3 regions of the Herbaspirillum sp. NPDC101396 genome follow, and region 3 is predicted to be linked to each of the others. Evidence: predicted binding sites of a transcription regulator. Region 3 holds the regulator's gene; each other region holds the start of a gene.

Region 1 (2,273 bases), on a different contig from region 3:
CTATAGTCGTCCGAGCAACACCAGGATCAGCAGGATGATGACGATCGTGCCGGCAATCCCGCTGGGGCCATAACCCCATGAACGGCTATGCGGCCAGGTCGGCAGGGCGCCGATCAGGATCAGAATAAGAACGATCAGAAGTATGGTGCCGAGTGTCATGTTGTTCTCCTTGTTGTTACTGCAGGGTTGCAGCGTTCATCGTCGCGATGCGGAATTCCGCATGGCGTCCATGTTAGAAACGGACCTTCACGTAAGCCGAAGGCCCTTTAAGACGAATATCCAGATTGGCGTCGTTGATGGCGCCGCCGCCGTCGCGGTTGATCTTGATGCGGGTAATGCCGTAGTCGGCGCCGATACCGAGGTTGGCCAGCGGATACCACTCGGCGCCGAGTGCTGCGCCATAAATGTGGCCGGTGACCTTGCCCCAGTTCTTCTTGACGCCGGAGGCTTCTGCATAAATGCGGAAGTCTTTGCTGAAGGCATGTTTCCAACCGAGTTCCAGCAGTGGCGCCCAGGTCTTTTCGGAGTAGCTGTCGCTGAAGGTGCCGGCGGCGCCGTTCAGTGTGGCGGACGCGTTGACGTCGATCTTGGCGCGATAGTAGCCGGCACCGAGTCCGATGCCGAAGACGTCGTTGCCTTGTCCGATCCACCACTTGTAAGCCAGCGACGCCATGTCAACCTGGATGTTGGCGTCGCCGCTGCCGTTGAGCGTGGAGCCGGTGCCGAGAGGAATGGTGCGGTTGATGGCGCCGCCGTAATTCTTCTTGTACGTGAAATAATCGAACGACAGCCCTTGGCTGTCGAACAGCAGCAATTCAGCGCGCACGCGCGGCAAAGCGGTGCGATCGCGGTCAATGTCGCCGGACTGATACGAGCCGTATTGGGAGTTGGCGTTGACCCGGAAAGTCGGGTCAACATAGTAGGCGCCTGCCGACAGGCTGAAGCGGTCCAGCGCCGGCGACGGGTCGGCCAAGGCGCTGGCCGACGTCAGCGCAAGCGCGCTGCCGGCGGCAAAGTAGGTGGCAAGTTGCACGGACTTGCCGACAGCCGGCAGGCAACGAATGCGACGTGACATGGGTAATCTCCTCCTGGCGGAAAGCCGAATCAAAAATAGTGTCCACTGTGCGAAGGCAGTTGACGCAATGGATGTTAACAACCGCCTTGCTTACGGTAGATAGGCGTCTGCCTCAATTTCCTGTAGGAAAAGGCGAGTTGCGCAGTAGGGAATACGGCATGGCGATGCGACCGCGTCGCTTTTTTCTGGTTTGATTTTTGCTTGCATGACGCTGACGGCGCTGCAGCGATGATCCATCCCGAATGCATCACAAGATGATGGAAAGTGTGCGGCATTTCCAAATGGGTTACTATTCGCCCGCTGCATCCGGGGATATTCGGGCGGGCATGCAGCGTGGAGGTGTGGCAACATGAAGCCGGTGCAATCCGGTATGGGATGTGCCACCGCCACCCAGACCCGTAACGCGTTCAGAATCGATTTACGATGTCCAGGCGAACATTGGAACCTCACATGCGCAATCTACGCATTGTCGTCGTCAACACCATCATCGACCATGCCGATGATGAGACCGACACCGACCTGCAGGAGCAGGCCGAGCGTGGCAAAGCCTTGCGCATCGGCTTGCTGGAGGCCGGCTACAACATCATCGCCTCGCTGCCGGCCGACCTGTACCTGCCCGAGCGCATCGCCCAGCTTCAGCCCGACATGATCATCATCGACGCCGAGTCCGATGCGCGCGACGTGCTCGAGCACATCGTCATCGCCACGCGCGACGAGCGCCGCCCCATCGTCATGTTCACCGAAGACGACAACACCAGCACCATGGAAGCCGCCATGGAAGCCGGCGTTACTGCCTACATCGTGGCCGGATTGCAAGCTGAACGCATCAAGCCGGTGCTCGACGTGGCGCTGGCGCGCTTCCGCCAGGAGCAGAAGCTGCTGACCGAATTGTCCGACACCAAGCACAAGCTGGCCGAACGCAAAGTGATCGAGCGCGCAAAGGGCCTGCTGATGTCCCGCCACAAGCTGTCGGAGGACGAAGCCTATCAAAAGCTGCGCAGCATGGCCATGAACAAGAACCTCAAGCTCTCGGAAATCGCCCAGCGCCTGCTGGACGTCGAAGACTTGCTCGGCTGACACTTTTCCCGCATGCGGCGGCGTGCATGCACCGCCAAATTGGTGCGCAGCACAAAGGCGGTGCGCCTCCACGCTTGCAAACTCCCCTCGCTTTCCTTTCAAACCTGTTACGCCGGATTGT
Region 2 (2,273 bases), on a different contig from region 3:
ACCCTTGCCCTTCATTTCGGTCGCCAGGGAATCGTTCAGCGCCTTGACGTCGGCGCGTTGCTTGATGCCGGCTTCATTGACGTTGCGTGTGACGATTTCCTGCAGGTCCTTCGGCAGACGCTCGAACGATTTCTTGTTGGCCAGGAACCAGAAACCATCCCACATGTGGTTGGTCATGGAGCAGTACTTCTGCACTTCGTACAGCTTGGCGGTCGAGATGATCGCCATCGGGTTTTCCTGGCCTTCGACGATCTTGGTCTGCAGCGCGGAATACACTTCGGCGAAGTTGATGCTGGCCGGCGCCGCATCGAAGGCGCGGAACATCGATGTCCACAGCGGGCTCGGCGGCACGCGCAGCTTCATGCCCTTGAGGTCTTCCGGCTTGTTGATCGCGCGAGTGCTGTTGGTGATCTGGCGGTAGCCGTTGTCCCAGATCTTTTCAAATGCAAAGACGGTGGACTTGGCCTCGATCTGCTTGCGCACGTGCGCGCCCAACTCGCCGTCGAGTGCGGCCCACACCTGGTTGTAATCCTTGAAGGCAAAGCCGACGCCGCTGATCTGTGCAGCCGGCACCAGCGTGCCGAGAATCAGCGGGGACAGTGTAAAGAAGTCGACCGCGCCCGAGCGTACCTGGCCCAGCGTGTCGGTGTCATTGCCGAGCTGGTTGTTCGGATAGACCTGGAAGTCGATGCGGCCCTTGGACTCGGTCGCGATCTTGGCGGCCATTTCCTTGGCGCGCAGATTCATCGGATGCGTGGCCGGCAGGTTGTTGGCGTACTTCAGCGTGAATTCAGCGGCGGCAAATGCCTGGGTCGACATCATGCCGGTGGCGGCAGCGGCCGAAGCGACGGAAACAGTCTTCAAAAAACGACGGCGAGTGATGCTGGCAGTTGGGTTACCCATCTGTTTGTCTCCTGATTTTAGTTTTGGTTAATTTATGTTGCCGATACTAGTAACGACTAATTCAGCACTGCTTATGCGTTCTAGAGCAATTTGGATGCCAAGTCGCGAAAGTGTTTCCACGGACCTGGGCTTCCCTCCCTGAAGTCGGCATTGCAAGCACATTCTCTTCGATAAACGCCTGATTCGACAAGGGATGTGAGGGCCAATCAGGTGTTTATTTTGATGCGACACCTGTCGCATTGCCTGAACACTTGATTGACACCTGTATGCGGTTCCCATCCCGGTTTCATCCTGCAGTGCAGCAAATTCATCACTGCGCGCAACGTGCTATGTTTACCGCCATCACGGCCTGCCGACGCCGCCCGTACGGGCGCTGCCGCCATAACAACAAGCAACGCGGCAATGCTGCACCGGCCTGGAAAATTCGTGGCATCGTTTTTGCATATTGCTGTTCCAACACACTCTTTTCAGGAATCCACATGACTGCACCTTCCCCTTGCATCACCGGCTGGAATCACTCCCAATTCGGCAAGCTCGACGGCATCGATCCGGAAGCGCTGATCGGCCAGGTCGCCAAGGCGGCCATCGAACACGCCGGCCTGACGCCGGAAGACATCGGCTCGATCCACATCGGCACCTTCAACGGCGGCTTCCTGTATCAGGACTTCCCGTCCTCGCTGGTGTTCAATACCTTGCCCGCGCTGCGCTTCAAGCCTGCCGTGCGCGTTGAGAACGCCTGCGCCACCGGTTCGGCGGCGATCCACTCGGGCATGCAATCGATCCTGTCCGGCCAGGCCAAGCACGCGCTGGTGATCGGCTTTGAAAAAATGACCGAACTGGCCACGCCGCAAGTCGGCGAAGTGCTGCTCAAGTGCTGCTACGCCAAGGAAGAAGCCGGCATCCCGGGCGGCTTCGCCGGCGTGTTCGGCAAGATCGCGCAAGCCTACTTTGATCGCTACGGCGATCAGTCGGATGCGCTGGCCGCCATTGCCGCCAAGAATCACAAGAACGGCATGAGCAATCCCTACGCCCACATGCGCAAGGATTTCGGCTTCGACTTCTGCCGCAACGTCTCGGAAAAGAATCCCTTCGTCGCCGGCCCGTTGAAGCGCACAGATTGCTCGCTGATCTCCGACGGCGCCGCCGCGCTGGTGCTGAGCGCCGCCGACGTGGCCAAGACCATGCAGCGCGCCGTGACCTTCCGCGCCGCCGTGCACGTCAATGATTTCCTGCCGCTGTCGCGCCGCGACCCGACCCGTTTCGAAGCCGGCACGCTGGCATGGCAGCAGGCATTGAAACAAGCCGACCTCAAATTGCTCGACCTGTCGTTGGTGGAAACCCACGACTGCTTCACCATCGCCGAGTTGCTT
Region 3 (2,273 bases):
GCCAGCGGCGAAGTGGTCGGCCTGCTCGGCCCCAACGGCGCCGGCAAGACCACCTCGTTTTACATGATCGTCGGCCTGGTGCCGTCCGACGGCGGCGAGATCGATCTCGACGGTTCGGCGATTTCTCGGCTGCCTATCCACGAGCGCGCGCAGCTCGGCCTGTCTTATCTGCCGCAGGAAGCCTCGGTGTTCCGCAAGCTCAACGTGGAGGACAACATCCGCGCCGTGCTGGAACTGCGCAAGGAAAACGGCAAGTCGCTCAGCCGTGATGAAATCGAAGGCCGCCTCAACAGCCTGTTGCACGAATTGCAGATCGAGAAGCTGCGCGAAAGCCCGGCACTGTCGTTGTCCGGCGGCGAACGCCGGCGTGTCGAAATCGCCCGTGCGCTGGCGACCGATCCGCGCTTCGTGCTGCTCGACGAACCATTCGCCGGTATCGATCCGATCGCCGTGATCGAGATCCAGCGCATCGTGCGCTTCCTCAAGGAACGCGGCATCGGCGTGCTCATCACCGACCACAACGTGCGCGAGACGCTGGGCATTTGCGATCGCGCCTACATCATCAACCAGGGCACCGTGCTGGCCAGCGGCAGCCCTGACGACATCATCGCCGATGAGTCCGTCCGCCGCGTGTATCTGGGCGAACACTTCCGCATGTAATCCGCAGGCAATACGCTGCCAACTGAAAACTGAATGAAACAATCCCTCCAGCTTCGCACCTCTCAGCATCTGGCATTGACGCCGCAGTTGCAGCAGTCGATCCGTTTGCTGCAGCTGTCGACGCTGGAACTGCACCAGGAACTGGAACAGATCCTGTCGGACAATCCGCTGCTGGAACGCCTCGACGATGCGCTCGACAATTCCGTGCGGCTGCTTGCCGACGGCGCCCTCAGCAGCCCGTCTTCGGCGCAGGCGGAGCCGGTCGAAAACAGCGCCGCCAGCGCTGCACCCGCGGAAGGCGAAGCCGGCGATCCGCAGGACAGTGCAAGCGGCGACGAGCATGCGAGCGGCGATGCCGACTGGAGCTTCGACGACGTCGCCCGCACCGGCAAGACACCCGACGACGAAGACTCGCGTCCGCAACTCGAAGCCCACGACGTCACGCTGCGCGAACACCTGCAGGAGCAGACCCGCCTGACCGTGCGCAGCTTGCGCGACCGTGCGCTGATCGAACTGATCGTCGACGCGATTGACGACCACGGCTATCTCGAAGAATCGCTGGAAGAAATCCATGCGCGCCTGCCCGAAGAACTGGAAATCGAACTTGACGAACTGACCATTGCACTGAAGCTGCTGCAGAGCTTCGAGCCGGCCGGCGTCGGCGCGCGCAGCGCCTCCGAATGCCTGGCGCTGCAGGTCCGGCGCTTGCCGAAAGTTGCCTTTGTCACACGCCGGCTGGCGCTGACCATCGTTGAAGATTACCTGGCGCTGTTCGCCCAGCGTGATTTCAATAAAATCAAGAAAGCGCTCGGTTGCGACGATGAAGACCTGCGCGAGGCGCAAGCCGTGATTCGCCAGTGCCATCCGCATCCCGGCGCCATGTTTGCATCGGGCCGATCCGACTACGTGGTGCCCGACGTGATTGTCAAAGCGTCCAAGGACGGCTGGCAGGTTTTGCTCAACCACGACGTGATGCCGCGGCTGCGCGTCAACGCCATGTACGCCAACGCACTCAAGCAAGCCAAGGGCGACGGCTCGCTCGGTTCGCAGCTGCAGGAAGCCAAGTGGCTGATCAAAAATATGCGTCAGCGCTTCGACACAATTTTGCGTGTCGCCCAGGCAATTGTTGAGAGGCAACGCAACTTTTTTTCACATGGCGCCGTTGCCATGAGACCCCTTGTGTTGCGCGAAATAGCTGATACACTGGGTCTACACGAGAGCACTATTTCTCGTGTAACGACTCAGAAGTACATGCTGACCCCGCATGGCATGTTTGAGTTGAAATACTTCTTCGGCAGCCACGTCGCAACAGAAACCGGAGGTGAAGCTTCCTCCACTGCGATACGGGCTCTCATCAAACAACTGATAGGAGCAGAAGACCCTAAGAACCCACTCTCTGATAGCAAGATTGCAGATATGTTGGCGGAACAGGGCATGGTGGTGGCGCGACGGACCGTCGCGAAATACCGCGAAGTGCTCAAAATTCCGCCGGTGAATCTCCGCAAATCTCTGTAAGTTTTTCTGTAGCAAAGCATCGTTGCTGTGTTCTGTTGAGTTCGGGTGTTTTGTTCTGGTGCTGCCTGCAAGCAACCGGACAATGCGTAAGAACCTCC

What was found. The regulator sigma-54, encoded in region 3, starts transcription at its own class of promoters, with help from an activator protein. The targets are predictions, from matches to a motif close to TGGCANGNAANCTGCTTT.
Region 1: a site for sigma-54 is predicted at 1,262-1,279, ahead of ACIROY_RS09815 (ANTAR domain-containing response regulator). Genes of this name have one in related genera too.
Region 2: a site for sigma-54 is predicted at 1,331-1,348, ahead of ACIROY_RS14205 (acetyl-CoA acetyltransferase). Genes of this name have one in related genera too.

What each region holds. Positions count from the first base shown of each region.
Region 1 is NZ_JBIWNT010000003.1:11,352-13,624, forward strand. Features, by position in the region: gene ACIROY_RS09805 (DUF3309 family protein) at 1-159, opposite strand; gene ACIROY_RS09810 (autotransporter outer membrane beta-barrel domain-containing protein) at 233-1,075, opposite strand; gene ACIROY_RS09815 (ANTAR domain-containing response regulator) at 1,526-2,152, shown strand.
Region 2 is NZ_JBIWNT010000004.1:77,072-79,344, reverse strand. Features, by position in the region: gene ACIROY_RS14210 (TRAP transporter substrate-binding protein) at 1-903, opposite strand, end outside; gene ACIROY_RS14205 (acetyl-CoA acetyltransferase) at 1,383-2,273, shown strand, end outside.
Region 3 is NZ_JBIWNT010000005.1:85,786-88,058, forward strand. Features, by position in the region: gene lptB (LPS export ABC transporter ATP-binding protein) at 1-660, shown strand, start outside; gene ACIROY_RS17790 (RNA polymerase factor sigma-54) at 694-2,175, shown strand.